Regions from separate parts of the Leisingera sp. MMG026 genome, predicted to be linked through region 1. Evidence: riboswitches for the same ligand, from Rfam matches in the RefSeq annotation. Region 1 holds a riboswitch; each other region holds the start of a gene.

Region 1 (7,636 bases):
GGATCAGATGCAGCACCGCACGGCGGGCAGACCGCGGGCCGAGCCCTGGCAGCTTGGCCATCAGGGCAATCAGGTCTTCGATATCGCTGGTGGAATTTCTGATCATGCTCCGGGCCTTTGTATGCCGTGCTATATAGGCTGATTGCAGCCGGAAAGCGCAAGGGCAGGGCGGCAAAATGTTCAGGGTTTGTTTTGCCTCGGCAACTGCAAGGGTAAGGGCAATTGAGCTGGCGGGCGGCAGGGCGTATCTGTTGCAGCACATCTTGCGCGGGAAAGAAAAGGGGCGGCAATGGGACGGCAGGACAACACCCAGCACCCGGTGCGTTTTGCCCGGCTGACCGGGATCGCGCCGCTGGAGATTGCCCGCCACATGTCAGATCCGCGGATGGCAGAGCATATGCCGCTGCTGACAGGCGCCTGGGACGAAGAAACTGCCAGAGACTTTGTTACCGCCAAGGAGAACTGCTGGCAAAGGGATGGACTGGGTCATTGGGCGTTTGTGCAAAAGGGGCAATATCTTGGCTGGGGCGGTTTTCAGAAAGAGGCGAACGAGTGGGATTTCGGGCTGGTCCTAAGGCCCGGCTGTTTTGGCCTGGGGCCGGCCATTGCCCGGCAAGCGCTGGCGTTTGCCCGCCGCGATCCGCGCATCCCTCATGTGACTTTCCTGCTGCCGCCGACGCGGCGCCATCTGCGGCCGCTGGCACGGCTGGGCGCGGTGCAAACCGATGAAGTGCTGTATGAGGGGCAGCGTTTTCTGAAATTCCGGTTGGAAACAGCTTGAACAAGGCAAAGAAAAAGGCGGCTCCTGACGGGCCGCCTTTAGATTGGCATCGCTGGCAGCGCTTAGAACGGCAGCTTGATGTCCTTGGGCAGACCCATGCTTTCGGTCAGCTTGGCCATCTCTTCCTGCGCCTTTTCCGCGGCCTTGGCCTGGGCGTCCTTAATCGCGGCCAGGATCAGGTCCTCGACCACTTCCTTGTCGTCGCCATTGAAGATCGACGGATCGATGTCCAGGCCTTTGAGGTCGCCCTTGGCGGACGCGGTCGCTTTGACCAGGCCGGCGCCGGCCTCGCCCGTCACCATTACATTGTGCAGCTCTTCCTGCATCTGGGCCATTTTGCCCTGCAGTTCCTGTGCCGATTTCATCATCTTGGCCATATCGCCAAGGCCGCCGAGGCCTTTGAGCATCTGTCATCTCCTGAGATTCCGGTTCGGGGCACAGATACGGGCCGCGAGGGCGTGAAACAAGGGGAGGATTGCCTCGGTGCCGGAGTTTAACACCCTTCCGCCCGGCTGGCAGGCCGGGCAGCGCCTGACCTTCCCCCAAGGAAAGCGCCATCGCGGCCACCCAAGGTCAGGCGATGCCCGGGGTCACTTTTGTCACCCGTCCTCGAACGGGTCCCATTCATCCTCCACCTCGGGCAGGGCCTCGGCGGCGACTTCGGCGGCCAGCTCCTGCGCCGTGCGGATGCGTTTGATCTTTGCCTTGGGAAAGCTTTCCAGCACCGCCTGCACCAGCGGATGCGCGGCGGCTTTCTCACGCAGGGCGTTCTCGGCGGCATCGCGGACCTCGGCAATCGTGGCCGCGTCGCCGTCCGGCGCGATCGACACCACCCAGCGCGCACCGGTCCAGTTCTGCAGCGCCGTGCCAAGCCGGGCCGCCAGGTCGCGCGGCGCTTGCGAGGACGGGGTGAATTCGATCCGTCCCGGCTGGTAGGAGACCAGACGCACGCCGCCCTCGACCTCGACCAGCAATTTCACGTCGCGATTGGTGCGGATCAGCTCGACCACATGTTCAAAGGACGGATAGCGCGCCAGTGCTGAGCTGACCTGCGGCGCCAGTGCCGCCATAGTGCCGCCGCCGCCATGTGCCACTGGCGCGCCGCCTGCGGGACCAGTTTGGCCGCCATGACCGGAAGCGCCGCCGCTGCCGCCTAAAGCCGGAGCGCCCATGCCCTGCATCGGCGCACCGCCGCCGGGGCCATTCGGCGGCGGAGGCGGGGTGTCCTTCAGCTTGCGGATCAGTTCTTCGGGGCTGGGCAGGTCGGCCACATGGGTCAGGCGGATCACCGCCATCTCGGCGGCCATCATAGCGTTTGGTGCCGCGGCGACTTCCTCCAGCGCCTTCAGCAGCATCTGCCACATCCGGGTAAGGACGCGCATCGCCAGCGCATCCGCCATCGCCTTGCCGCGGGCACGTTCATCCGGGCTGACGGTGGGGTCTTCCGCCGCATCCGGCGTGATTTTCACCACCGAGACCCAATGGGTGATCTCGGCCAGATCGCGCAATACCGCCAGCGGGTCGGCGCCTTCGGCATACTGGCCGCTGAGTTCAGTGAGCGCGGCCGCCGCATCGCCGCGCAGGATCATGTCCATCAGGTCCAGCACCCGGCCGCGGTCGGCCAGACCCAGCATGGCGCGGACCTGATCGGCAGAGGTTTCACCGGCGCCATGGGAAATCGCCTGATCCAGCAGCGAGGTAGCGTCGCGGGCGGAACCTTCGGCGGCGCGGGTGATCAACGCCAGCGCGTCTTCGGCAATTTCGGCGCCCTCGGCGGTGGCGATCTTCCGCAAGAGCGCAATCATCACCTCCGGCTCGATCCGGCGCAAATCAAACCGCTGGCAGCGCGACAGCACGGTCACCGGCACCTTGCGGATCTCAGTCGTGGCAAAGATGAACTTCACATGCGCGGGCGGTTCCTCCAGCGTCTTCAGCAGCGCGTTGAAGGCGCTGGTCGACAGCATGTGGACTTCGTCGATAATGTAGATCTTGTAGCGGGCCGAGGCGGCGCGGTACTGCACGCTGTCGATGATCTCGCGGATGTCATTCACGCCGGTGCGCGAGGCCGCGTCCATCTCCATCACGTCGACATGGCGGCCTTCCATGATCGCGGTGCAATGCTCGCATTGGCCGCACGGATCGGTGGTGGGGCCGCCCTGGCCGTCTGCACCGATGCAGTTCATGCCCTTGGCGATGATCCGCGCAGTGGTGGTTTTACCGGTGCCGCGGATGCCGGTCATAATAAAAGCCTGGGCAATCCGGTCAGCGGCAAAGGCGTTTTTCAGCGTCCGCACCATGGCGTCCTGCCCCACCAGATCGGCAAAGGTTTCGGGCCGGTACTTGCGGGCCAGAACCTGGTATTGGGATTGGCCGGATGCGCCGGAGGTGCCGCTGGGGGTATCGTTCATGATGTCTCGTGCCGGATTCGGGATGCGGGGTGCTCCGCGTTGCGCGCAGGGTATTGAAGCGCAGCCCGTTCGTCCACCGCCGTTGGGCTGGTCCGGGGCCGCAAAAGAGCTTTGGGATTGCCTGCTTAACCGCTAGGCTGCAAAGGCAGGGGACTGCGGGGGAAATGCAGGAACGCAGCGGCTAAGGAGGCGGTATGCGAACTGAGGATATACCGGAACCTGCGGCGCCGGACGGCGCGGCGCCGGCAGGCCTGACCATCCACGCGCTGTCAGCAGGCGGCGGTATTCTGGCGCTATGCCCGCTGCCCGGTGCGGGAGGCGATTACCGCAATGACCTGATCCAGATCTATCAGTGGCAACCGGGTCTGGTCATCTCAATGACCACCGAGGCCGAGCACGCAGCCGCAGATGTGCCGCGGCTGGGGATTGATATTCAAAGCATGGCCTGCCGCTGGCTGCATCTGCCGGTGCCGGATTTCCAGGTGCCGCCGCCCGCTGTGGCGGCGAAATGGACGGCGGCCAGCCGGTCTGCACGGCAAGCACTGGGCGGCGGCGGCCGGGTGCTGGTGCATTGCAGGGGCGGCTGCGGGCGGTCCGGCATGGCGGTGCTGCGGCTGATGATCGAATGCGGCGAAGCCCCGGCGCAGGCGCTGGCCCGGCTGCGGGCGGTACGGCCCTGTGCGGTGGAAACCAAGGACCAATTGCACTGGGCCTGTTCACCGTAGAGCAGCCGCCAGAGGCGCACCGCAATGAGATACTGCACCGCCCGGCCGATAAGCCGGACAGCACTCTTCAGGTATTCAACTAAAGCGCCAGCATCTGTTCCGCCTGCCGTGCTTCGGCGGTTTTCGGCAGCGCCTCCATCAGCGCGCAGGGGCGGGTGTCCAGCTTGGACGCGGCAAAACCGGTACCGTCGCGGCTGAGGATGGCATCGGCAAAGCGGTCAAGCCCCTCGCGCGGCGCCTCTTCACCGACGCCGCAATACAGCCGGATCCGGTCATGGCTGGCGGCAAACTGCGCCGGGCAGTTGCGCGGGCAGCCGTCCAGCGCGGTGGTGCCGGTGATCTCAAAATCCTCCTGGGTCAGCGGCTTGGCCTTGGTCATCGCTTCGGCCAGTTTGGCGATCATCCGCTCTGCCGCGGGGCAGGGGCGCCCCAAATACTTGCAATCTGTTGCCGCATAGAAATGCGTCTTGTCGGTCCACATCATATCTGCGCCCTCCGCGCGTGGCACGGGGGTTTGGGGGACAAGAGACCGGATGAAAGACGGATCACAGCCGCCGCAGCCATCAGACCCTGTCCGGACACCCCGCCCGGGTTCGAGTTACACGTCCGATGGCAGGTCTCCTGACTTGCGGGTCGTCGCTTTCCCGATCCTTCCCGGCCTCGTATTGAGGGCCAGTGGCTCTATCGGGGTCGCTCGCCGCTTACAGTTGCGGGGGCAGTCTCGGACTTGGCCAGCTTGCGCGGGCCGTACCGTGTTCCCTTTTCATCCCGGACACAAGATTCTGTGGCTCGGGAACCATCGCCACAAGCGGTAGCGGCAGGACGCCTGAGTCGTCAATCGTTTTTCTGCATCTGCAAATACAGCCCGCGGATCAAGTCCGAGTCCCGCCGCACCCGTGCCAGCTGCCAGCCGCCCTGCAGCAGGATATAGAAATTCTCCGCCGCCGCGCGGGCCTCAGGTTCGGGCAGGCCCAGGCGGCGGGCGTGGCGGGTGGTTTCAGTAATCCAGCCCTCGAACAGATGCGCGGCGTGCTGGTGGAACGCCTCGTTCTCCGGCCCTTCGAACAGGGTGGCAGAGACCGGGCAGCCGCTCCATTTTCCTTGCTTGTCAAACAGTTTCGCCAGTTTGTAGCAAACCGTCTTGGCCCCCTCCCGGAAGGTGGGCGCCGGGGTGAAAGACGCCTCGATCAGCAGCAGCATCTGCCCTGACGCCCAGTCCGCCGCGGCCAGGGCCAGGTCGGATTTGCCACTGGGGAAATGGTGGTAGAGCGAGCCCTTGGGCGCCCCCGCCTCTGCCAGTAATTCCGCCAGTCCGGTGCCGCTGTAGCCCTTGTTGCGGAACAGGCCGGCAGCGGCGCGGATCAGCCGCTCGCGGGTCGGGGGCGGGCTGGTTCCGCCCGCCTTGGCTGTCGTCACGTCATTCATGGCGGCAGCTTGACAGCATTGGACCGATTGGTCCAGAGATGGATTGGACCAATCGGTCTAGGCCAATCGACTCAGGAGGTTGCCATGCTGGATAAAAGCGCAGGACATACCGCGGTTATCCGCGAGGAAGAACTGCAGTTTGCATCCGGCACCCACTTGCTGGCTGGGCGGCTGTACCACCCGGCGGGGCAGGCGCGGGCAGCAGTGGTGCTGAATGGCGCAACCGGGGTGCCGCAGCGCTATTACCGGCATTTCGCACGCTGGCTGGCAGCAGAGCAGCAGGTGGCCTGCCTGACCTATGACTACCGGGATTTCGGAGACTCGGCGCGGGGCCATCCGCGCCGTTCCGATGCGACAATGGCTCAATGGGCGCTGGAAGATCAGCCGGCTGCCCGGGCCGAACTGCAACGGCACTATGCGGGCGTGCCGTTGTGGGTGATCGGCCATTCGCTGGGGGCAATGCTGATGCCCCTGCAGGATGGCCTGAAGGACGTCGCCCGCATGATCGTGGTTGCGGGCGGCTTGGTGCATCACCACGATCATCCCTGGCCCTACCGCGCGCTGGCGCTGGCTTTCTGGTTCGGCCATGTGCCGCCATTGGTCCGTGCCTTGGGGTATCTGCCCGGGCGCGCGGTGGGGTTCGGGGCCGATTTGCCCGCCGGGGTGTACTGGCAGTGGCGGCGCTGGTGCACCACGCCGGGCAGCTACCTGCCGGAAACCGGCTCGGCCTTGCCGCGGCCCAAATGGGCAGACGCCGGCGTGCCGGTGGATCTGTATGCGATGGCGGATGACGACGTTGTGCCGCCTGCGGCCGTTTGGCGGCTGGGGGACGTCTTTGGCGATGTGCCGCAGTGCCGGACGGTGCTGGTGCCGCAGGAGGCGGGCGTGCAGAAGATTGGCCATCTGGGCGCCTTTGCCCGCGCCAACGCCGACCTGTGGCCGCGGCTGCTGCCGCCGCAATAGCACGGCTTCCCCCAAACCTTGGAGTCAGGCGGAGCGGTTCAGCCGTTCTTCGGTGATCCGGGCATAGTCGGCCAGCCGCAGCTTGAACCGGCGGGTGAGGTTGCTGCGGGCCAGTTTCAGCGATTGCACCAGCAGCCGGCCGGTCAGGGTGGTGGGCGCCAGTTTCAATTGCACCGACATCCGGGTCCGCCGCGGCGACAGCGCCAGCAGCTCGATCTCCAGTTGGCCGTCCAGGCCGCTGCCGCTGCCGGTCAGCGCCAACCCGGTGACCGGGGTATAAGACGCCAGTGTCAGCCGGATGTCGCGCTGTTTGCCGCGAAACCGAAAGCCGATATCCCAGGCCAGGCCGTTTTCAGGATGCGCGGTATCGCCAGTCCGCTCTACGTCGATGCCGCGCCGCAGGGCCGAGCGCTCCAGCAGGCTGAAATCGGAGATCGCGCCAAAGACGTCGGCAATCGGGGCTTCGATATCTTCTTTGCTTTGAAATTCCATGCTCGCCTGCTTCAGTTGCGCCGCCGTGCTGCCGCGCTGTTTTTTGCAATATGCGCTTTAGTCCAGCGTGTCCGCAAGCCAGTTTCGGAGCAGAAAATGCGCAATTGCTCCCTGACGTGACGGCTTTAGAACCGGGTGTTCGCCTGCAAAGACCGTCATCATCTCCTGGCGGCTGACCCACAGCGCGTCTTCGATCTCAGCCGGGTCGATGGTGATGTCCGTGCTCAGCGCCTCGCCCGCGCAGCCGAACATCAGCGACATCGGAAAGGCCCAAGGCTGGCTGGACAGGTAGCTGACCGGCCCGACCTGCACGCCGGTTTCTTCAAATGTTTCGCGGCGCACGGCTGCTTCCAGCGTCTCACCCGGTTCGACAAATCCTGCGAGCAGCGAATACATCCCCTCGGGCCAGCCGGGCGAACGGCCCATCAGCACAGCATCGCCATGGGTGATCAGCATGATCACCACCGGGTCGGTGCGCGGGAAATGCGGTGCCTTGCAGGCGGGGCAGATGCGCTGCCAGCCGGCCTGCGCCAAATCGCTGGGCGCGCCGCAAGCTGCGCAAAACCGGTGGCTGCGGTGCCAGGCCAGCAGCGCCTTGGCGGTGGTGGCCAGTTCCGCCTCCAGCGGTGTGAGGCAGGTCATCACCCGGCGCAGCTCGGCAAAGGCATGGGACGCGGGCAGATCAGGGTGCTGCTGCTCGCTGGCATCGGCAAAACTGCTGAGCGCCTCCTGATCCAGGCCTTCGGGCTGCCAGCCGCTGATATCGCAGGCAAAACACGGCGCACCGCCAGGTGCCAGGCCAAGAAACAATGCGGCATCCTTGCAGTCAGCGGCCAGCGGAT
Region 2 (7,636 bases), on a different contig from region 1:
CACCTCGCGGGCCTTGGCCTCCGCTTCGGCTTTGGGGACGGCCTGAACCGTCAGCGGGAACATCGCATTCTGCAATACGGTCAGATGCGGCAGCAGGGCAAAGTGCTGGAACACCATGCCCATCTTATGGCGGCGGATTTCGATCAATTCGCGCGCGCTGGCGGTCAGCAGATCCACGCCGTCAAACAGCACCTGGCCGCCGGTCGGCTCGATCAGCCGCGACAGGCAGCGCACCAGAGTGGATTTGCCGGACCCGGACAGCCCCATGATGATAAATATCTCGCCTTCGGCAATGTCGATGCGGGCATCGCGCACAGCGCCGATAATACCCGCCTTGCGGATCTCAGCGCCGCTGGGGGACGGGTTGCCGTTCAAAAACGCCTCGGCATTGGCGCCGTAAAGCTTCCAGATATTTCGGCAGGAAAGTTTGGTCTTGGGGGGCATCAATGCGGTTCCTGAACCGGTCCGCGGAATGCGGCCGGGCTGATTGACGGGGCAGGGGAAAAGGCCGGGGCCGCCTGAAAGCGTGCAGCAGCCCCGGGGAGTGAGATCAGTTGCCGACCCAGCCGGACCAGCGGTCCTTGTTTGCGGCCATCCAATCCGACACCACTGTATCGATATCAACGCCGTCCAGGTCTGCCTTGCCGACCATGGCGCTCATCTCTTCGTTGGTAATCTGGTAGGACTGCACGATCTCATAGGCGCCCGGCCATTTTTCCGGCAGCCCGGCCCAGGCGGCTTTCCAGATCGGGCCGCGCGGCTTGCCGCAGTCATAGGCCAGATCCGGGTTCACCCCCGCCGCAGGATCGGCGTAGCATTCCGCGGAATAGGGCGGGAATTCCACGAATTCACCGTCGTATTTGGCCGGAGCCCAATGCGGCACATATACCCACAGGACAATCGGGTCCTGGCGCTGATAGGCGGATTCCAGTTCGGCAAACAGCGCAGCATCGGTGCCCGCGTGGACCACTTCAAATTCCAGCTCCAGCGCCTCGACGCGTTCTTCGTCAAAACCGCCCCAGGTGACCGGGCCGCCGACATAGCGCCCGTAGGGAGAGGTTTCCGCCGTTGCGAATTCCTCGGCGCAGTCCTTCAGCGCCTGCCAGTCGGGCAGGCCGGGGCAGCGGTCTTTCATATAGGCGGGGTACCACCATTCCTCGATCGCCATCAGCCCGGTTTCGCCGGCATTGACAACTTTGCCCGAGGCGGTTGCGTCGTCCAGCGCCTCGCGCCCGGTGGTTTCCCAGATTTCCATCGCCAGATGCAAATCGCCGGTCTTCAGCCCGGCAAACTGTGCGATATAGTCTGCCTGGACATATTCGACGTTATATCCTGCTTCCTGCAGGATGCTGCCCATGATCTTGGTGTTGATCAACTGGCCGGACCAGTCGTGCAGGGTCAGTTTGATGGGGTCGGAGGACTCGGCGGCCCAGGCGGATGAAGCGGAAACGGCGGCTGTCAGCGCCACGGCTCCCAAAGCGTTGAAGTTTCTCAGCATAAGGACTTCCCTGATATGTGGCATTTTGTGCGATTCTTGGCGTCGCCTGCTATGATGGTGCGGCGGTTGTGTCTGTCAGTCAATAAAAAACCACAATAAGCCACATTAACCTCAAAAATTAGGCGTTTTGAGGCTGTCAGCGCCGCATCAACGGCTCATGTGTTGTTTTTTGTGGCTTTCTGACGTAGCAACGCAACAGGAGGCCCAATGACCAAAAGCCGCAAGACCACCAACCAGCGTGAAGAGGAAATCCTGCGGGCGCTGCAGCAGGCGGGGGGGTCCTGCCGGGTCAGCTATCTGGCCGGCAGGCTGGGCGTGTCGAATGAAACCATCCGGCGAAACATCCGCACGCTGGAGGATGCCCAAGCGGTCCGCAAGGTGCACGGCGGGGTGCATCTGATTGAAGATGTGAACGAGCTGCCGCTGCAAAACCGGATGGATACCCACGCCTCAGAAAAGCAGCGTCTGGCCATCGAGGTGGCCAAGACCATCAGCGACGGGGATTCGGTCTTTTTGGACGTCGGTTCCACCACCGCTTATGTGGCGCAGGAGCTGCGGCAGCGGTCAAACCTCTTTGTGGTGACCAATTCCGTGCTGGTGGCCCATGCGCTTGCCTCGCGCAATAACAACCGGGTGTTTCTGGCGGGCGGCGAGCTGCGCCCGCATGACGGCGGTGCCTTCGGGGCCGAGGCGCTGGATCTGGTGCGGCGGCTGAACGTGCAGTTTGCCATTTTTTCGGCCGGGGCGATCAATGCCGAACAGGGCTTCATGCTGCATGATCTCGAAGAGGCAAATCTGGCCCGTGTCGCGGCGGCCAATGCGCAGGTCCGGATTGTTGTGGCCGATCATGACAAGTTCAACAAGCGCGCGCCGGTGTCGGTCGGCAAGGATACCAAATTCGAAGTCTTCTATACGGACGCGCAGCCGCCGCAGGCCGTCAAGGACATGCTCAAGGCGATGGATACCGATCTGATCGTGGTCGAGTAACGGAGCTGCGATATGGTTCAGGACAGTTTGCAGCCACGCTTTTGCGGCTGCGGCCGATGGGTGTCCCATCCCTGGAGCAGCTTGTGCTGGAATTTTCCATCTGGCCGTGGCTTGGGAAACCGTCGTCCATAGGCTGCCTGCTGTGCCCGGTTCGCAGAATTTCTGCTGCAAAGTAACTTTTTCTTGCCGCAGCGAAAGGGATGGGCTACCCGCGCTTTACCGGTCCCGAAAGGGCTAAGAGGGAATCCGCGGTGCCTGCCGGCGCCAAACGGAACTGCCCCCGCAACTGTAGGCGGCGAGAGCTGTGCCATGACGTCACTGGGCCAAAACGGTCCGGGAAGACGGCACAGTCATTGACCCGCCAGTCAGGAGACCTGCCGGTGAAAACCGAAAGACACCGGGCGGGGTTGTCCGGGGAGGTTGCCGGTAAGATGCGCCGCCGTTTTCCGGTGCCGCAAGCGGGGGGCAGACCCTCAGCCTTACCGGTCAATGCCCTTTCACCCGTTCTCCGGTCATTGACACATGGAGATCGAATATCATGTTTTTGCGTTCCGGCCTGATCGGCCTTTCCTTCATCGCTGCCGCACAGGCTGCGGCGGCCAGCGAAACCTTTCCGCTGACCATTGAAAACTGCGGCCAGTCGGTCACATTCAAGGCGCCGGCAGCGTCTTCGGTGACGGTTGGCCAGGCGGCGACCGAAGTGCTTTACGCGCTGGGGCTGGGCGATAAGGTGCTGGGCACCTCGGTCTGGTTCAATGACGTGCTGCCCGAATACGCAGACCTGAATGCCAAGGTGGAACGCCTGGCCGACAACGATCCGAGCTTTGAAAGCGTCGTGGCCAAACGCCCCGGCCTGGTGGCGGCGCAGTACGAATGGCACGTCGGCCCCGAAGGTGTTGTTGCCAAGCGCGAGCAGTTTCATGATCTGGGCATCCCGACCTATGTGATGCCCGCCGATTGCGTCGGCAAGGACAACACGACCGGCGGCGACGGCACCCGCACGCAGATGTTCACCACCGGCAGCTTGTACCAGGGGATCGAGGAACTGGCGGCGATCTTTGGCGAAGCCGATAAGGGCGCCGAGCTGGTCGCCGAATATAAGGCCCGCGAGGCGGCAGCTGTTGCCAAGGCGCAGAAGGTCGCACTGGAAGATGCTTCCGCTGTGTTCTGGTTCTCTTCGCCGGAAATGGAAAGCGATCCGTTTGTGGCAGGCGAGAAGGGCGCGCCGGGCTACATGATGCAGCAGCTGGGGCTGCGCAATGTTATTGAGACCGACGAGGAATGGCCGACGGTCGGCTGGGAGACCATCGCCAAGGCCAATCCGACGGTGATTGTGATTGCCCGTATGGACCGCCGCCGCTTTGCCGCGGATGACTTCGAGAAAAAGCTGGACTTCCTGCGCAATGATCCGGTGGCGAGCCAGATGGATGCAGTCAAAAACAACCGCATCGTTGTGATGGACGCCCAGGCGATGGATGCCACCATCCGTGCCATTCCGGCGCTGGAGGATCTGGCTGCTGAACTCAGCGTGATCGGCACCAGCCAGTGAGTGCAGCCGCTGCAATCACATGGCAGGGCGTCAAGGGCGCGTGCCTGGCCTTGCCGGTGCTGGTTGCAGCGGTTCTGGCAGGCGCAATGATCGGGGAAACCGCGCTTGCGCCTGACCTTGTCCTGTCTGTTCTGGCCAATAAACTGGCCGGGGCAGGGCTGCCGGTTGATCCGATAGATCAAGGCATTGTCTGGAGTTACCGGCTGCCGCGGGCGCTGGTGGCGGGGGCCTGCGGGGCGGCGCTGGCGGTGGCGGGCGTGGTGCTGCAGGCCCTGCTGCGCAATGCGCTGGCGGATCCCTATATCCTGGGCATTTCCGCCGGCGCCTCGACCGGGGCGGTTGCGGTGACCATTGCAGGGCTTGGCGGCGGTGCGCTGTCGTTGTCCTTTGGCGCTTTTAACGGCGCGCTGCTGGCCTTTGGCTTTGTTGCTGTTCTGGCCCGGGCCGCCGGAGCAGGCGGCAGCCGCGCTGCGGCAGCGCAGATCGTGCTGGCGGGCATCGCAGGCTCGCAGCTGTTCAACGCGCTGACTGCTTTTATCATCGCAAAGTCCGCCAACGCCGATCAGGCCCGCGGCATCATGTTCTGGCTGATGGGCAATATGGGCGGGGTGCGCTGGCCGGATGTGTGGCTGGCAGTGCCGCTGGCGCTGGCGGGCTGGGTCGTCTGCCGGTTCCATGCGCGGGCGCTGGATGCCTTTACCTTTGGCACCGATTCAGCGGCCTCGCTGGGTATTCCGGTGCGGCGGGTGCAAGTTATCCTGATCTTTGCCACCGCGCTGACCACAGCGGTGATGGTGTCCATCGTTGGCTCCATCGGCTTTGTCGGCCTGGTCATTCCCCATGCGGCACGCTTCCTGGTTGGCCCCGGCCACCGCAGGCTGATGCCGACAGCGGCGCTGACCGGCGCGGTGTTCCTGATTGGCGCCGACATAGTGTCGCGCATCATCATTCCGGGCCAGGTGCTGCCCATTGGCGTTGTCACCGCCCTGATCGGGGCGCCGTCCTTTGCGGTGATCCTGGTACGCGGGAATAGGGCTGCGCGATGAAGATCGAAGCCCGCAGCCTGTCTTACTCCATCCGCGGCAAGCTGCTGCTGTCTGATGTCTCATTGACGGTTCAGCCGGGAGAGACCCTGGCGCTGGTCGGTCCGAACGGGTCCGGGAAGTCCACGCTGATGCGGCTTCTGGCGGGATTGGCACGCCCGTCGCATGGCGAGGTTCTGCTGGCGGAAAAACCCTTGGCGCAGCTGACGCGCAGAGAGGTCGCCCAGCGGACCGCGATTGTTGAGCAGCAGTCTGATACCGCCGAGCGCATTACCGCACGGTCGGTGGTGGAACTGGGGCGGACGCCCTGGCTGTCAGCGTTGAGACCCTGGAGCAGCGAAGACAGCCTGCATGTGGAAAACGCGCTGAAGACGGTGGAAATGGAGGGGTTTTCCAGCCGCGAATGGGCCACATTGTCCGGCGGCGAACGGCAGCGGCTGCACATCGCCCGCGCACTTGCGCAGCGGCCCGGACTGCTGCTGCTGGACGAGCCGACAAACCACTTGGATATTCATCACCAGCTGTCGATCCTGAATTGCATCCGGAACTTGAAGGTGACCACCGTCGTGGCACTGCACGATCTGAATCAGGCGCTGATGTGCGACCGGGTGGCGGTGCTGTCGGGCGGACGCCTGGTGGCGCTGGGCACACCGCAGAAAGCACTGAACCCGGATACGGTATCGGAAATTTTCGGGATCAAGGCCCGCTGGATCCGTGACGCAGACGGGGCAGAACCGTTCCTGTCCTTTCATCTGGCGTGAGCGGCTGCGATGCTGCACTCCCGCCCGTTGCCGGATCTCCTGACGGAGACCCCGCACCCGTTGGGCCCGGCGCCGCGCTGCCGCGCGGCGAACCGGTCAGCACTGCTGACCGGATGTTTCGCGCGCGAAACATTGAGGCAGAAAAGCTGACCTTCTTACAATTTTGCGGGCGAGGGTTCCTGGGGAGTTCAGCTGTTGGTGATCTCCCCAAGGATTTTGTTGCGCTGGATCTTCCCTGACGGCCCTTTGGGCAGGTCCGGCAGGATGTGGATTTCGTCTGGCGATTTGAACCGGCCCAGTACGGACTGGCAGATTTCGATCAGCTCCAGCGGTGTCAGGGAGGAGCCGTCGCGGATTTTAACCGCGGCCTCGACCGTTTCACCGTAGCTTTTGCAGGGGCGGGCAAAAGCGGCGGCCTCGATCACGTCGGGGTGTGAATAAAGCGCCTCGTCAATCTCGCGCGGGGCGATGTTTTCGCCGCCTTTGATGATCAGCTCTTTCAGGCGGCCGGTGACAAAGACATAGCCGTCTCCGTCGATGCGGCCCAGATCACCGGTCCGCAGCCAGCCGTCCGGGGTGAAGGTGTCCGCCGTGGCCTCCGGGTTGTTCAGGTATTCCAGCATCACGTTGGGGCCGCGTACGGCCAGTTCACCCTCGGTGCCATCGGTTACCGGCTGCTGGTTTGCATCCAGGATGGCGATGCCGTTGCCATAGCCGACACCGGGGGAGCCGATCTTGCGGGTGCCCGGAGGCAGCGGATTGGACAGGATCTGCGCGGCGGTTTCCGTCAGGCCCATGGTTTCGATGATGGGAATGCCGAACCGGTCTTCAAACGCACGCTGCACGTCCGGAGCCAGCGCCGAGGACGCGGAACGGCCAAAGCGCAGGCGTGCCCTGGTGCTGTCAACGGGATCAAGCTCTGAGTGCAGCAGATGCGATATGATGGTCGGCACCACCGAAAACCACGTGGCCTTGGACCAGCCCGCATGCGCCCAGAAGCGGCTGGCGGAGAAACGCTCGCACATGGCCAGCGAGCCGCCGGAAATCAGCGTGCCCATCACCGTCACGCACAACCCGTTGATGTGGTAGACCGGCAGCACGCACAGACCGCGGTCCTGCGGTGTCAGCTCATGCGCGATGGCTGTGGTCCAGCCGCCGGCCAGCAGGCTGGCGTGGCTGTGCACCACCCCCTTGGGCTGCCCGGTGGTGCCGGAGGTATACATCAGCAAAGCGTGATCACCGGCAGAGAGCGGGTGCAGCTCTGCCGGTGAACCGCCAGCTACTGCCTGCCTGTCCAATGGGGAGAGGATGGACAGGTCGGCAGCCTGCGCGAACAGCCCGGTCTGGCTGTCATGCACAAAGGCAAAACGGGCGCCGCTGTGCTGCAGCGCGTAGGCGACGGCACTGTTGCCCGCGACCAGATTGATCATAGTGGCGCGGAAGCCGCCGTAGAGCACACCGAACAGGCATTCGAGCGCCTCGCGCCCGTTTGGATGCAGGATCGCGATGCTCTCGCCCTTGGCGATGCCCATCGCGGTCAGCGAACGGGCGATGGCCTCAGCCGTGTTGTGCAGTTCTTGCCAGCTGAGATCCGGCGCGCCATCGGGGAAGACAAAACCGGTGCCGCCGTCCTCGGCGCGTTTGTTCAGCCAGTCGCGAATGGTTCCTTTGGGCGGTTCCATCATTGTCCCGCCTCCGCCCAATAGCTGGCAAAGATGTCGTCCAATGCCGGTTCGCGAGGTGCGGTTTCGCGCACGATCTTGGTGGTTTGCACGAAATGCCGCCAATGGAGGTTGGT
Region 3 (7,636 bases), on a different contig from region 1:
CAAACAGATGCGGCTGCACCACCTGCGCCAAATGGGCAAAGGCCGCCATGTGGTCGAGAGTTGCCGCAACCTCTGCCGCACCGCGGAAACCGTGGTTCATCATCGAAGTGGCCCAGTCCGGGTTGGCGGCGCGGGCGCGGGTGACGCGGGCAATCTCTTCGCCCAAGCTGCGCGCCTGCGGCTTGTCCGGGCGGGTCGCGTCCATGTGGTAGAGAGCGGGCGCCTTCTGGCCGATGCGGGCCATTGCGGCGGCAAAGCCCGCCTCATGCGCGGCATAGTCCGAGGCCACCAGCAGGTCGGTTTCCGGCAGGTCCTGCAAATGCACAAAGCTGTCGGCGCCTTGCAGGCGGGTCTCCAGTGCCTCGCGGGCGTCGCTTATGGCGCCCTTGGCGTCGATGGCGTGGGAAGAGGCGTTGAGCCAGGCCTCGCCTGCGGCAGCGCGGGCCTCGTCGGTGTAGTCGTCCAGATGCGGGTTCATCGAAAGGCCGTACTGGCCCGGCTTGGGGCCGAAAACGCGCGGGGTTTCGGTGAGGTAGGGGTTGTCGGCCTGCGTCTCCTCGCGGCCCGCCAGCGCGGCGGCGGCACTTTCGAACATTTGCGCCAGCCCCGGGAACACGTCGCGGAACAACCCGGAGACCCGCAGGGTCACATCAATGCGGGGGCGGTTCAGCATTGAGAGCGGCAGCACCTCGAAGCCGGAGACGCGCTCGGAGTTTTCATCCCATTTCGGGGCGAGCCCTGCGAGGTGCAGGGCCATGGCGAATTCCTCGCCTGCGGTGCGCATGGTGGCGGAGCCCCAGAGGTCGATCACCAGCCCCTTGGGCCAGTCGCCGTGGTCCTGAAGGTGGCGGCGCAGCAGCTCTTCCGCCAGCTTGACCCCTTGTGCATGCGCCGCCCGCGACGGCACCGCCCGCGGGTCGGTGGTAAAGAGGTTGCGCCCCGTTGGGATCACGTCCGAGCGGCCCCGGAAGGGCGAGCCGGAGGGGCCGGGGGTGACGATCCGGCCATCAAGGGCGGTGATCAGCCCTGCGCGTTCTTCGGCGCCGCATTGGCCGGTGCCGAAGATATGCAGGCCCTCGCCGTACTGGCTTTCCTTGATGTCGCAAACAAAGGCGTCGATGCGGGTGATCGCCTCGGCGGGGGAGGTGCCGGGGGTGAGGCCAAGGTCAGCCTCGACGCCGGTGCCTTGCGCCTCGGCGCGGATGTCGCCGATCAGCCGGTCGCGGCGGGCCGGATCAAGGCCGTCGGCGGTGGAGTATTCATCCAGCAGGCTTTCGAGCCGGGCCATGCCCTCAGGCAGGGTGGTTTGTGCCAGTGGCGGGGGCAGGTGGCCGATGGTGACGGCGCCGATGCGGCGCTTGGCCTGGGCGGCCTCGCCGGGGTCGTTGACGATGAACGGGTAGGCGACAGGCAGCGGGCCGGTCAGAACCTCGGGCCAGCAGGCGCCGGAGAGGGCAACCGCCTTGCCTGGAAGCCATTCCAGCGTGCCATGGGCGCCGATGTGGACGAGCGCATCGGACTGGGAGCGCAGCCAGAGATAAAAGGCCACATAGGCGTGGCGCGGGGTGCGGTCGAGATCGTGATAATCATCGACGCGGGTCTTTACCTCGCCGCGTTCGGGCTGCAGCGCGATCAGGGCTTTGCCTGCGCGCAGGGCCTTGAAATGAAAGGCGCCGTTGCGGCAATCCGCGTCTTCTTCCGGGCTGCCCCAGGCCTCTGCCAGAGTGTTCTGCAGGTCTTGCGGCAGGGTGGCGAGGGCGGTTTTGTAGTCGTCCAGCGGGACGTTGAGTGTCTCATCCATCAGCCGCAGGCCGGTATTCTCTTGCGGCTCCACGGTATAGCCCTGGTCCCACAGCGTGCGCAGGATCTCGTCGCAGGAGGCCAGCGCGTCGAGGCCGACGGCATGGGCCAGGTTGTGGTCGCGGCCGGGGTATGTGGAGAGGATCAAGGCGAGGCGTTTGTCTGCATTCGGCAGATTGGCGAGGCGCAGCCAGCCCTCCACACGGTCCACGGCAGCCTTGATGCGGTCCGCATCGGCGCGGTGGGCAAAACGGGAATACTGCAGGTCCGGGTCTTTCCGGCCTGGTGATTTAAAGCTGACAACGCCTGCGAAGATGCGGCCGTCAACTTCGGGCAGCACGACATGCATTGCGAGGTCGGCAGGCGACAGACCCCGGTCGGCCCCGGCCCAGTCTTTCTTGCGGGCGGTGGAGAGGGCGACCTGGAACACCGGGCAGCCGGTGGTTGAAAGCGGCGAGGCGCTGCCGTCGGTGCCTTGGGCCGAAAACGCAGTGGCGTTGACGATTGCGGCAGGGTTCAGTTCGGGGAGCCTCTCGCGCAGCCAGTCTGCGGCGGCGGGGGCCTTGAGGCTGGCGGCAAAGAGACCATAGGCAGCATAGCCGCGGGCGCGCAGATCTGCGATCAGCGCATCCACCGGGGCGGTGTCGGCGGCGGTGAGGTAAGAACGGTAGAAGCTGACCAGAACCAGCGGTTTGTCAGGTGCCGGAAGGTTGGCCAGCACGCCTTTGGCTGGGTCGTAAAAGCCATGCTGCGGCATGGATTTGAGGCCCAGAACCGGGCCGGCATAAAGCCCTGCAGCGAGGGACAGCTGGGCCAGAGCGGCCTGTGCAGCAACGGCGCCGCCGGCGTCGCACAGCGCCTGAAGGCGGCGCAGGGTGGAGACCGGCAGGGTGGAAAGCTCATCCAGCCGGGCATCCTCGCGCCCGTCAGCAGGCAGGATCGCCAGGGCAATGCCCTTGCGGCGGGCGAGGTCCTGCAGGGTGGCAAGCCCGTAGGACCAATAGCTTTCGCCGCCGATTAGGCGGACCAGGATGCCCTTGGCGCCCTCCAGCGTCTGTTCTGCATAGACGTCAACCGAGAGCGGGTGTTTGAGCGCCACCAGATTGGCGACGCGCAAGGAGGGCAGCGCGCCGTCCGCGCGGTGCCATCCCGCCGCAAAAGCGCCGAGGTCGCTGTCGGAGAAGGACAGCACCACAAGATCGCCGGGCGTCTGCCCGAGATCCTGCGGGGTATCGGTCTCGTCAAGGCCGTGGCTTTCGCGGAAGACGACGTGCATGGGTCAGGCCCTTTCGGAAAGAAGAGCAGAGGGCAGTGCCCGGCCTCGGGAGGAAGCGAAGCGCCCCCCCGTCAAACCAAAGGTTTGCCTCCGGCAAAACGGGGAGGTCGGGCGCTGCCCGGCGTTGCCGCCGGGCGAAACCTTTAAAGTTTCGCCTTGGGGCATCAGCTTCAGGCCCCCAGTGCGGCGCGGATGGCCGGAGCGTCGATATCGTCATGCTCGGCGATGACCACCAGGGCGGTCTTGCGCGGCTGCGCGCCCCAGGGCTGATCGTATTGGGCGCGCAGGCGCTCGCCCACGGCCTGAACCAGCATCCGCATCGGTTTTCCTTCCACCGCGACATAGCCTTTGACGCGCAGGATGTTGCGCTCGCGGGCGAGTTTCACGATGGCATTCTGCAGCGCTTCGGGGTCGGAGACTTCGCCCATTTCGACAACGATGCTTTCAAAATCGTCATGCTCGTGGTCGTGGTGGCCGTCGTGGTGGCTGGGGCGGGCGTCCAGATCGTCTTCGGCAGCAGCACCCAGACCCAGGATGATGCGCGGATCGATGACGCCTTCGCTCATCGGCAGGATCGGCAGCTTGCGGGGTGCCTCGGCCTCGATCACGGCACGGGCCTTCTCGACGCCTGCGTCGCCGGCCAGATCGGCCTTGGACAACAGCACGATGTCAGCGCAGGAGATCTGATCCTCGAAGACTTCGCTGAGCGGGGTTTCGTGGTCGATGCTGTCATCCGCCTCGCGCTGGGCCTGCACGGCGTCCAGATCGGGGGCGAACTGGCCTTTGGCGACCGCCTCGGCGTCCGCCAGGGCAATTACGCCGTCGACGGTGATGCGGGAGCGGATGGCGGGCCAGTCAAACGCTTTCAAGAGCGGTTTCGGCAGGGCTAGGCCGGAGGTCTCAATCACGATATGGTCGGGTTTTTCGGGCAGGGCCATCAGCTGTTCGATGGTGGGGATGAAGTCATCGGCCACGGTGCAGCAGATGCAGCCGTTGGCCAGCTCCATGATGTTTTCCGCCGGGCAGTTGTCATCGGCGCAGGATTTCAGGATGTCGCCGTCCACGCCGGCAGTGCCGAATTCGTTCACCACCACGGCCAGGCGCTTACCCTGCGGGTTCTGCATCAGGTGGCGGATCAGCGTGGTCTTGCCTGCGCCCAGAAAACCGGTGATGACGGTGACGGGGATCTTGTTGAGATCGCTCATGATTACTCCTCGGAGAAGAACTTGGCCGGCGGGATGCGGGCAACGGATTGTTTGCGGAAGGTCTGCGGGCGCTGGCGCCACGGCACGACGCCATCAGCGGTGCCGGCATAAGCCGCAGCACCTTCCAGAATTTCGGGGACATGCTGGTCCGGGTCGAGGTCGCCGTAGACATAAGTCCAGCGTTCTTCGCCGCCGATCAGCGCAACAGCGCAGCCGCGCTTGCACGACGACAGGCATTCGACGCCACGCAGACGGACGCCTTCGGGCATTCCGGCTTCTTCCAAGGCTGCATGCAGGATGGCGCCGGGGCGTGCTGCCTCGGGGTCGGCGCCCTCGCGGCGGCAGGTGAGGCAAACGGTCAGGGTGACCGGTCCCGGGGTGCTGGCAGATTGGCCTGCCATGTCGTCAGCCATTGGCGCGTCTCCTGTCGCGGCAGGGCGTGCGGGATGGCCGAAAAGGGGCCAGTCGTGCGAGCCCCTTACCCGGTCGCAGAACACCCCGTCTGCCCGTTGATCTCTCCTTCGCTGGCAGGTCTCCCGGCTTGCGGATGCCAAGGCGTGCGCCTTGCCGGCCATCCTGCCTTCCCGGGGATCACCCAGTGGCATGGCGGCCTCATCCGGTCACGGTCGCGGGGGCGGCTGTGCTTCGGCCCGAAAGCCTTCACATTCCCTCTTCGCCTGTTTTCACAGGAACCAGCTGAACCCCCTTGCGCTATCGTGCCCTTCTTTGTCAAGACATGGGTCAAACAGCTGGAGAGCCCCAATGAGCGAAAAGTCTGAAACCGGCATCTCAGAAGAAGAAGCCGCCCGTCATACGTCCAAGATGGCCAAGAAAAAGGCCGCGCGCGACCGGATGATGAAGACCAAGGAGGGCGAAAAGGGCCTGATTATCGTCCACACCGGGCCGGGCAAGGGCAAATCTTCGTCGGGGTTCGGGATGATCATGCGCTGCATCGCGCATGGGATGCCGTCCGCTGTGGTGCAGTTCATTAAGGGCGCCTGGCAGACCGGCGAGCGGACATTGATCGAGGAGAATTTCAGCGATCGGTGCCAGTTCTACGCAATGGGCGAAGGCTTTACCTGGGAGACCCAGGACAAGGCCCGCGACATTGCCGCCGCGCAGAAGGGCTGGGAAAAGGCCAAGGAGATGATTCTGGATGAGCGCAACACCATGGTGCTGCTGGACGAGATCAACATTGCGCTGCGCTATGACTATCTGGACCTCGAAGAAGTGCTGGAGTTCCTGGTGGAGCAGAAGCCGCCGATGACTCATGTGGTGCTGACCGGGCGCAACGCCAAGGAAGAGCTGATCGAGATTGCCGATCTGGTGACCGAGATGGGGCAGGTCAAACACCCGTTCCGCGCCGGTGTGAAGGCGCAGAAGGGCGTGGAGTTTTAAGACGCTTTCAGAATGTCCCGCCCGGCCGATAGGCCGGGCCGCGCCAACCCGCCCCCACGGGGCGGCGCGATTGCGCCTCCCTTCGGGTTGGCCCGTCCCTTAGCTCTAAGCCGCCAGCCTGGCGGCTTTCTTGCTGATATAGGCATCCACTGCCGCGCGCTGCGCCTTGTCCAGCCGCAGGCCCAGCTTGGTGCGCCGCCACAGGTAGTCGTCGCCTGACCGCACCCATTCGCGGGCTATCGCCCAGTCGAGTTCCTGCGCGGTGATGGTTGCGCCAAAATCCCGCCCCAGATCACCGGCGGATTTGGCGTCCCCGAGCACGTCCCAGGCTTCGGTGCCGTAAGCGCGGATCATCCGGGCGGTCCAATAGGGCGTCAGGAACGGATAGTCTGCCGCCAGTTTCGTTTTCAGCGTCTCAACATCCGCCACTGCAAAATCACCACCGGGCAGGGCCACGCCTGCGGTCCAGTCAGACGGCACTTGCGGGAACACATCGCCGATTTTCGCCAGCGCGGCCTCGGCCAGCTTGCGGTAGGTGGTGATCTTGCCGCCAAAGACATTCAGCAGCGGCGCCTGCGCGCGGTCCAGCGTCAGCACATATTCGCGGGTGGCCGCAGTGGCCGAGCTGGCGCCGTCGTCATAGAGCGGGCGCACGCCGGAATAGGTCCAGACGATGTCTTCGCGGCTGAGCGGCTGTTCGAAGTATTGCGATGCGAAATCAACCAGATAGTCCTGCTCGGCCTCGGTGCAGTGCGGTTTGGTTTCCGGATCGGGATGGTCGGCGTCCGTTGTGCCGATCAGGGTGAAATCCGTCTCGTATGGAATCGCAAAGATGATCCGCCCGTCGGTGCCCTGGAAAAAGTAGCAGCAGCCATGGTCGAACAATTTCGGCACCACGATATGGCTGCCGCGCACCAGGCGGACGTTTTCGCGGCTGTTCTGGCCCAGTTTCTGGTGCAGCACGTCGGCCACCCACGGCCCGCCGGCGTTGACCAGCATTTTTGCACGGTGCTGCTGCTCGGCGCCGCTGGCGTGATCCTTGGTGCGGATCACCCAATGGTCTGCAAGGCGTTCGGCTGAAACTACCTCGGTCCGGGTCAGGATTTCGGCACCGCGGGCCTGCGCATCGCGGGCGTTCAGTACCACCAGGCGGGCGTCTTCGATCCAGCAGTCGGAGTATTCGAACGCGGTCTGAAACTTGTCCTTCAGCGGCCTGCCTGCGGGATCGTGCGACAGGTCCAGTTTCGCGGTGCCGGGCAGGATGCCGCGTTTGCCCAAGGAGTCATACAGAAACAGCCCCAGCCGGATCAGCCATGCGGGGCGGCGACCCTTCATCCAGGGCATGAAGGTCGTCAGCAGCTTGGACGTCGGTGTTTCGCTGTCAAACCGCATGTCCTTGTGGAACGGCAGCACAAAGCGCATCGGCCAGGAGATATGCGGCATTGCTTTCAGCAGCACCTCGCGTTCGATCAGCGCCTCACGCACCAGGCGGAATTCAAAGTATTCCAGATAGCGCAAACCGCCGTGGAACAGTTTGGTCGAGGCCGAGGAGGTGGCGGAGGCAAGGTCGTTCATTTCGGCTAATGTGACCGACAGGCCGCGGCCGGCGGCGTCGCGGGCGATGCCGCAGCCGTTGATGCCGCCGCCGATGATGAAAAGGTCCGTAACAGGCGTGTCAGTCATTTTCGTTGCTTTCGTTTTGTCCTGCGGTCAGGATCCGGGTGCCAGCGGCCTGCGCGGCCTCGGCAAATTCTGCGGGAACCGGGCGGTCGGTTATGACGATATCCAGATCGGAGACATCGCAAATACGCACCGGGGCGGAGCGGGCGAACTTGCTGCCGTCGCAGACCAGCACCTTTTGCCGGGCGTTCTTGAGGATGGCGCGGGCGACCGAAACCTCTCGGGCGTCATGGTCCATCACGGCGCCGTCGGGATCCAGTGCCGAGGCGCCGATGAC
Region 4 (7,636 bases), on a different contig from region 1:
CTGCTAAGCCGTAGCCCCGGGCGGCATCAACGGGCAGATCAACAGAAACAGGGAATTTTCATGTCAATCAAACCTCCTTTAACGGATCTGCCGATCGGCACATCCGACAGCGGATTTTACCGGGGCTTCAGCCAGATCGTCACCATTTCGTCAAAACTGATGATCGGCGGGCTGGTGGTCTGGGCCATTGCCTTTCCCGAACAATCCGGCGCCGTGCTGAATTCGGTCAACGGTTTCATCCTCGCTTCCTTCGGCGCCTGGTACGTCTGGACCGTGGCACTGTTCGTGCTGTGCTGCATCGCGCTGGCCATTTGGCCAACGGCGGGCAAACTGAAACTGGGGCAGCCGGACGACAGACCCGAATTCTCCAATTTCTCGTGGTTCTCGATGATGTTCGGGGCCGGCATCGGGGTCGGCATGCTGACCTGGGCGGTGGCCGAGCCGATCTACCACTGGAACAATAACCCCGAAGTGATCCAAGGCCTGACCAATGGCGGTGCTGCGGACAATATCCGCATGGCTTACAAATGGTCCTTCCTGCATTGGGGGCTGGGTGCCTGGGCCTGCTATGCAATTGCCGGGCTGGCGCTGGGGTTCTTCAGCTACCGCCGCGGGCTGCCGCTGACCATGCGCTCGTCGCTGACACCGCTGTTCGGCGCCCGGCTGTCCGGATCCATCGGCCATGTGGTGGATATCGTCGCCGTGGTCGCCACCATCCTTGGCGTGGCGCAGACCCTGGGTTTCGGGGTGGAACAGTTTGTCTCCGGCCTCACCCGTATTGGCATTGACGGGCTGACCAACGAGGCCGGCACCGCAAATACCGCCGGTGTGATTGTAGCAATCCTGGTGATTATGGCGGCCTCCACTGCCTCGGCCCTGTCGGGTGTCGGCAAGGGGATCAAGTGGCTGTCGAACATCAACATGGTGCTGAGCATCGCCTTGCTCAGCTTCTTTCTGCTGTTTGGTTCCACCTTCTTTGGCTTGCAGGCGCTGGTTGTCGGCCTGTGGGATTACCTGATTGCACTGCCGGATATGATGTTCCGCGTCTGGACCGGCGACGGCAGCCCGGACAGCGTAGCCACAAAGCTGGAAGGCTGGCAGGGCGCTTGGTCGGTGTTCTATTGGGCCTGGTGGATTGCATTTGCGCCCTTTGTCGGCCTGTTCCTGGCCCGCATCTCCAAGGGCCGCACCATCCGCGAATTTGTGCTGGGTGCCATGATAGTCCCGTCGCTGATGTGCTTTGTCTGGTTCACCTGGGCCGGCGGCACGGCAATTGATCTGGAACTGAACGGCGGCGCAAGCGGCCAGATCTCCTCGGCACCTGATGGCGACAAGATCTTTGCCATGGTACAATACATGCTGTCGCCCTGGGTCGGCTGGGCGATGTCGGTGATGATCGTGATCCTGCTGATGACCTATCTGGTGACCACGGCGGACAGCGCGGTGCTGATCGTCAACACCATCAACGCCGCCGGCGACGAAGGCCCCAAGGCCCGCCCGCATATCATCTTTTGGGGTGTGGCGCTTGGCGCGGTGGTGACGGCGCTGCTGCTGGTCGGCGGATTGAAGGCGATCCAGACCGCTATGGTGATCGGCGCCCTGCCCTTCTCGGTGGTGATGGTGCTGCAATGCGCGGCCCTGATCAAGGCGATCTACAACGACGGCCGCCGCGAACAGGCAGGGATCGCCACCACAATCATCCAGGAGCCGGCGGAATAAAGCCCCCGGCGGATGGCTGCTGGCGGGCGGGGCAGCCATTCACACCCTTTCCACTGCTGCCCGCATCTTTTCCGGCGCTGAACACAGCAACAAAGGAAGCAAAATGACCCAATACTACAACAGGGAAACCCTCCACCCCGCAGTGCGCATGCATGCGGAGGAAACAGCCCAAGGCAAACTGGACCGCCGCGAGTTCCTGTCCCGCGCAACCGCGCTGGGTGTAACCGCATCCGCGGCCTATGGCATGATCGGCCTCAGTCAGCCGGTGCAGGCGGCGGCCAATATCCAAGAGGGCGGCACCATCCGCATTTAGCAGGTGGTACGGGCGCTGCTTGATCCGCCGCTGTTCAACTGGCCGCAACTTGGCAATCTGGTGCGCGGCTATCTGGAATACCTGGTGCAGTACAACGCAGACGGCACCTTTGAGCCGCGCCTCCTGGAAAGCTGGGAGGTCAACGAGGATGCCACCGAATACCTGCTGCACATCCGCCCCGGCGTGAACTGGAACGACGGCCGCGGCACCCTGACCGCCAAGGACGTGGCCTATAACTTTGCCCGCTGGTGCGATGGCAAATGGGAAGGCAACTCAATGGCGGCCCGCATGGGGTCCTTGCAGAACGAGGCCGGCGACGGCCCCGCCGAGGGCGCGCTGGAGGTGATCGACGATCTGACGCTGAAGGTGAAGCTCACCCGCCCCGACATCACCATCATCCCGGCAGTGACCGAATACCCCGCGGCCATTGTGCCGGACGGCTGGTCGGGCGATCCGGGCGCCGACCCGGTCGGCACCGGCCCCTACAAACTGGTGGAATACGAGGTCGGCGTCAAAGTGGCGCTGGAAAAGAACACCGGCCACGAATGGTGGGGCGAAGGCGCCCATCTGGACCGGATCGAGTTTGTTGACTTCGGCACCGACGGCTCCACGCATCTGTCAGCCGCCGAGGCCGAAGAAATCGACATGGTCTATGAAACTGTGGGGGAATACGTCGATATCTTCACCTCCATCGGCTGGAACGTGAGCGAGTCGATCTCGGCCAACACGCTGGTGCTGCGCACCAACCGCGACGCCGAGGTCGATGGCGCGCAGCCCTATGCCGATTCCCGCGTCCGCCGCGCCCTGGCGCTGGCCTGCGACAACGCGGTGCTGCTGGAACTTGGCTATGACGGCCGCGGCACCCTGGCGGAAAACCACCACGTCTGCCCGATCCACCCGGAATACGCCGATATCGGCGCCCCGGTGCGCGACCCGCAAGCCGCCCGCCAATTGATGGAGGAGGCCGGGATGCTCGACTTCGAGCATGAGCTGTACTCAATCGACGACGACTGGCGACGCAATACCACCGATGCGCTGGCAGCACAGATGCGCGACGCAGGCCTCAAGGTCAAACGCACGGTTCTGCCCGGCAACACCTTCTGGAACGACTGGGACAAATACCCGTTCAGCTCCACCGACTGGGGCCACCGGCCGCTGGGGGTGCAGGTGCTGACACTGGCCTATAAAACCGGGGTGGCCTGGAATGAAACCGGCCTTGCCAGCGCCGAGTTCGATACCATGCTGGAGGCCGCCTCGGCCATTGCCGACGCCGATGTCCGCCGCGGCCACATGGAAAAGATCGAGCAGTTCATGCGCGACGACGGCACCGTGATCCAGCCCTACTGGCGCTCGCTCTACCGCCACGCCCGCCCCGGAGTTATCGGCGCCGAGAGCCATCCGATCAACGAAATCCATGTGCACAAGCTGGCACTGGAAGCCTGATCAGGCCCCGAAAACAAGGGCGCGCACCAGATCCGGCGCGCGCCCGTTTTCATCAGATATCGACCTCAACCCGGCCAATCGGGTTGGAGCAGCAGGCCAGGATGAAACCGGCCTCCACGTCTTCCTCCGAAATGCCGCCGTTGTGGACCATATGCACCTCGCCTGCGGTTTTCTTGACCTTGCAGGTGCCGCAGATTCCGAAGGTGCAGCCCGACGGAATGTTGAGACCCGAGGCCTTGGCCACCGCCAGCACCGTATCTGTTTCGGTGCAGGTTGCCATAACACCGGAAGCCGCAAAGCTGATCTCGGCGGCAGCAGTTTCCTCCGGCACCACATCGTCGATCTCGGGCACATCAGCGGCTGTTTCAACCGGCGCGCCAAAGCTCTCCTGGTTGTAGTTCTCCATGTCAAAGCCCAGGCCGTTGAGCATGTCGCGCACCGCCTGCATGAAGGGTTCCGGCCCGCAGCAATAGACCTCGCGCTCCAGGTAATCCTGCGCGATAAGGCCCAGCATGATCTGGTTCAGCTGGCCGCGGTAGCCGGTCCAGACCTGATAAGGGTCGTCCTCTTCCACCACCAGGTTCAGCTTCAGCCCCGGCAGCCGCGACGCCATGCTTTCCAGCTGCTGGCGGGCGATGATCTCGCTGGGGCGTTTGGCGCAGTTGATAAAGCAGATGTCGGGCGACTGGCCGCGGTCGAACAGATACTGGGTCATCGACAGGCTGGGTGTGATGCCCGAGCCTGCGGAGATGAACAGAAACTTGCCATTCGGGCGCTTTGGCAGGGTGAACACCCCTGCCGGGCCGGAGGCGCGCAGGATCCTGCCGGGGCGCAGATGGTCCAGCATCCAGCGGGTGCCGATGCTGTCGCCCTGGGCCTTGACCGTTACCGAGATCGACAAGGGCCGCGAGGGCGACGAGCTGATGGTGTAGGTGCGCCAGACTGTCCCTTCCGGCACCGGCAGCTCCAGCGTCAGGAACTGGCCCGGCTGGTACTTGAACCACGCGCCCGACGGCGCGCGGAAGCTGAAGGTGGCGGTGTTCGGCGCTTCCGGAACAACCGAGACGCATTCCAGCATCTCGTCGTCCTTCCACGCCAGGGTTTCGTCCAATGTCTCAAAATTGGCCTGCAATCCCATAATCTTACTCCGCCGCAATCAGATGGCGGCCGGTCAGCGCGCGGGTCAGGTGTTCAGCATACCAGTTGGAGAACTGGATGACGCCGCTTTCCTGCACCTCGGAATAGGGACCGGGTTCATAGGCGGGGGAGTTGATGCCTTGCTGGTTGTCTTCGACCACAATGCGATCCTCGTCATTGGTCGCCATCCAGACCTCGGTCAGGCGCTTGATGTCGTAATCCTGGCCCTCGACCGCATCCTTGTGCACCAGCCATTTGGTAGTGACTTCGGTTTCGGTCGGGCTGATCGGAGTGACCCGGAACACGAGGGAGTGATCCGGCAGGAAGTGGTTCCAGGTGGTCGGATAGTGGAACTTCAGCAGCGTGCCGGCATCAGCAAAGGGCACCCGGCCCAGCGGCTTGGCCACTGCCGCCTTGCCGTCCATGGTGTAGCTTTCCGCGCCCTCATTCAGCGGCATCCGCGCCAGCCGGTGCTGGCCGCGCGCATCCATGCGGAACTGCGCCGGGCAACCTGCCGCTTCAATCCGGTCAAAGTGCTTTTGCAGATGCGGCGGGGTCTCGCCGCCCTCTACGCCAGTGACCGAAGGGTCCTCGGGGAAGGTCCGGCACAGCGACGGGTGGTTGCCGCCGCAGTGGTAGCACTCGCGGTTGTTCTCCCAGACCAGCTTCCAGTTGCCGTTCTCGATGATCGAGCTTTCAAAGGCCACCTTGGCATTGCCCAGATCATGCGGCTCCAGGTAGGGGCGGGCGACGTCGGCGAAGGCGTCGAAGTCCGGCGCCTCATCCGCCAGGCAGATGTAGATCAGCCCGGCCAGGTCGCGGCAATGCACCGGCTTCAGCCCGTGTTTCGAGGCATCGAAATCCGGCCCCATGTCACGCGCCCACAGCAGTTTGCCGTCCAGCTCGTAGGTCCACTGGTGGTAAGGGCAGACCAGCTTGGGCGAATTGCCCTTTTTCGCCTTGCACACAACCGAACCGCGGTGGCGGCAGGCGTTGTGGAAAGCACGCACTTCGCCATCAGTGCCGCGCACGATAATGACGTTATAGGCCCCCACCTGATGGGTCACATAATTGCCCGGTTTCGGCACTTCGCAGGCGGGAATGGCAAACAGCCACTCGCGGTAGAAGATCTGCCGCATGTCCAGATCCAAAACACCCGGATCGGTGTAGAACGCCTGTTCCAGAGAATAGTTTTTCTGCCGCGCCATCAGCTTGGCCAGAATTTCGCTGTCGTGAAGCATCTGCTTCTCTCCTCTGCCGCATCCCCGCGGCGTGTTGGCTTGGGTGCAGGCATAGGCAAAGGGATTGCGGACACGCGCCGCAACCGCCCCGCCGCCGTCCGCGGTTGACGTTTTCATGGCAAGGCTGGTTTCCGGACTGTCCCGGGGCCGCTTTGGCGGCGGGGCCTGGCACCTTCCCGAAGCCATTGGCTTCAGTGGTTGTTTGCCATGCCTTGCCCGGGGTCACCGTTGCGGGGGCAGTGCCGGAGTTTCACCAGCTTCCCAATTCTCCGCCCCGAAGGACGGCACCTTGCTATCTGCGGTATTGCCCGAAAAATTTCCCGCCATCGGAAACAAAACCGACCCGGCGAAACCGGAATAAGACATGCAGGTTTGCCGCGCCGGGCGGGACAGGGATGTCCAGAAACTCAAACCGGCATCCGCCAGCCCGTTTGCGGCAAGCGCTTATCTTTCATGCGGTTACCCGCGGCTGATCCCACCGAATCGATTCGCACGCAGTGAATCTTGCGCCAGCCCCTTGGAACGCGGCATGCGCTTAATTATATGCTGTATAATTAAACGCATGCACAGGAGAACCCGATGACCACCGGCCACGTCTTCATCGCCACCAGCCTCGACGGCTTTGTGGCCCGCCAGGACCATTCTCTGGATTGGCTGCACAAACAGCCTGTTGCCGAAGATGACGATGGCGGCTTTGCCGCCTTCATGGACAGCGTCGACGGGCTGGTCATGGGAACCGGATCGTTCCGCACCCTGCTCGGGTTCGGCCAATGGCCCTACAGCAAACCTGTTGTGGTCCTCAGCAGCAGCCTGACCGAACAGGACATTCCCGAGGAGCTGAAGGACAAGGTGCGCCTCAGCACCGCCGCGCCCGCAGACCTTATGCAGGAGCTGCAAGAAGAGGGCTGGACCCGCGCCTATATCGACGGCGGACGGATGGTGCAGTCCTTCCTGCGCCAGGGGCTTATCGCCGATCTGACCATCACAACGGTCCCGATTCTGATCGGCAGCGGCATTCCGCTGTTCGGCAGCCTGGACCGGGACATCGACCTCCAGGCGGCAAGCTCCCGCATCCTGCCCACCGGCATGGTCCAGACCACGTTCCGGGTAGCCTGACCAATGCCCCCGCGCATGGGCCGCCCGCCCAGGGGCAGCCGGACCCTCAGCAAGGATGATGTGCTGAAAACGGCCCTGCAGCTGCTCGATGAGGGCGGCAGCAAGGCCCTCACATTCAAAGCACTGGCAAAGGCGCTTGGCGTCACCCCGATGGCCGTTGCCCATCACGCCGGAACCAAGGACGAGATGATTGCATCCCTCGTCGCCATTGCGTTTGCAGGTTCAGACACCCCGTCAGAAGCGGCAACGCCCAAACTGCGGCTGCGCGATCTGATGACCCGCTATTGCGCCCAGGTGACCAAGCATCCGGAGCTTGCAAAGTGCATCCTGGAAAACCCGGCCCAGATCGGCCCCTCCCTGACCGGGCTGACCCGGCTGATCGAGGCGGAAATCACCGCCGCAGACCTATCTGGCGCAGAGGCCCGCACCATTCTCTGCCTGCTGGTGGATTACACACACGGTTTCGCCTTTGCTGCCGCCGCGGCACCACGCGGGGCGCTTTCGGCTGGCGATTTCACCCCGGCGCTGGACTGGGTCCTCGACCGTATCGAGTAAAAAAAAGCGGGCCCGTTCAGGCCCGCGCATCCGTTTGCATGTTTCAGAGCCGCCCGGTCCGCGGCCCCTCTCGTCACTTCGACTTCCAGCTGTCCAGCCAGCGCCGGAACCG

What was found. A riboswitch is a leader RNA that binds a small molecule or an ion and turns the genes downstream of it on or off. The one in region 1 is predicted to bind cobalamin.
Positions count from the first base shown of each region.
Region 2: linked by a shared signal. The riboswitch ahead of L1069_RS15470 (ABC transporter substrate-binding protein) and the one ahead of L1069_RS16715 (hypothetical protein) in region 1 are both predicted to bind cobalamin.
Region 3: linked by a shared signal. The riboswitch ahead of L1069_RS13350 (DUF1636 domain-containing protein) and the one ahead of L1069_RS16715 (hypothetical protein) in region 1 are both predicted to bind cobalamin.
Region 4: linked by a shared signal. The riboswitch ahead of L1069_RS13605 (aromatic ring-hydroxylating dioxygenase subunit alpha) and the one ahead of L1069_RS16715 (hypothetical protein) in region 1 are both predicted to bind cobalamin.

Region 1 is NZ_JAKFZM010000032.1:26,520-34,155, forward strand. Features, by position in the region: gene recR (recombination mediator RecR) at 1-106, opposite strand, end outside; gene L1069_RS16695 (GNAT family N-acetyltransferase) at 290-781, shown strand; gene L1069_RS16700 (YbaB/EbfC family nucleoid-associated protein) at 844-1,188, opposite strand; gene L1069_RS16705 (DNA polymerase III subunit gamma/tau) at 1,381-3,189, opposite strand; gene L1069_RS16710 (protein-tyrosine phosphatase family protein) at 3,384-3,914, shown strand; gene L1069_RS16715 (hypothetical protein) at 3,994-4,398, opposite strand; cobalamin riboswitch at 4,508-4,730, opposite strand; gene L1069_RS16720 (TetR/AcrR family transcriptional regulator) at 4,749-5,339, opposite strand; gene L1069_RS16725 (alpha/beta hydrolase) at 5,424-6,302, shown strand; gene L1069_RS16730 (SRPBCC family protein) at 6,327-6,794, opposite strand; gene nudC (NAD(+) diphosphatase) at 6,852-7,636, opposite strand, start outside.
Region 2 is NZ_JAKFZM010000027.1:55,523-63,158, reverse strand. Features, by position in the region: gene L1069_RS15485 (betaine/proline/choline family ABC transporter ATP-binding protein) at 1-444, opposite strand, end outside; gene L1069_RS15480 (ABC transporter substrate-binding protein) at 551-1,522, opposite strand; gene L1069_RS15475 (DeoR/GlpR family DNA-binding transcription regulator) at 1,706-2,485, shown strand; cobalamin riboswitch at 2,689-2,882, shown strand; gene L1069_RS15470 (ABC transporter substrate-binding protein) at 3,024-4,034, shown strand; gene L1069_RS15465 (iron chelate uptake ABC transporter family permease subunit) at 4,031-5,080, shown strand; gene L1069_RS15460 (ABC transporter ATP-binding protein) at 5,077-5,838, shown strand; gene L1069_RS15455 (AMP-binding protein) at 6,027-7,523, opposite strand; gene L1069_RS15450 (aldehyde dehydrogenase family protein) at 7,520-7,636, opposite strand, start outside.
Region 3 is NZ_JAKFZM010000021.1:67,865-75,500, reverse strand. Features, by position in the region: gene cobN (cobaltochelatase subunit CobN) at 1-3,076, opposite strand, end outside; gene cobW (cobalamin biosynthesis protein CobW) at 3,247-4,281, opposite strand; gene L1069_RS13350 (DUF1636 domain-containing protein) at 4,284-4,694, opposite strand; cobalamin riboswitch at 4,790-4,993, opposite strand; gene cobO (cob(I)yrinic acid a,c-diamide adenosyltransferase) at 5,044-5,679, shown strand; gene glpD (glycerol-3-phosphate dehydrogenase) at 5,785-7,362, opposite strand; gene L1069_RS13335 (DeoR/GlpR family DNA-binding transcription regulator) at 7,355-7,636, opposite strand, start outside.
Region 4 is NZ_JAKFZM010000022.1:36,126-43,761, forward strand. Features, by position in the region: gene L1069_RS13590 (BCCT family transporter) at 61-1,719, shown strand; partial or broken gene L1069_RS13595 (ABC transporter substrate-binding protein) at 1,823-3,475, shown strand; gene L1069_RS13600 (hybrid-cluster NAD(P)-dependent oxidoreductase) at 3,528-4,613, opposite strand; gene L1069_RS13605 (aromatic ring-hydroxylating dioxygenase subunit alpha) at 4,618-5,853, opposite strand; cobalamin riboswitch at 5,958-6,160, opposite strand; gene L1069_RS13610 (dihydrofolate reductase family protein) at 6,433-6,969, shown strand; gene L1069_RS13615 (TetR/AcrR family transcriptional regulator) at 6,973-7,524, shown strand; gene L1069_RS13620 (DUF1523 family protein) at 7,598-7,636, opposite strand, start outside.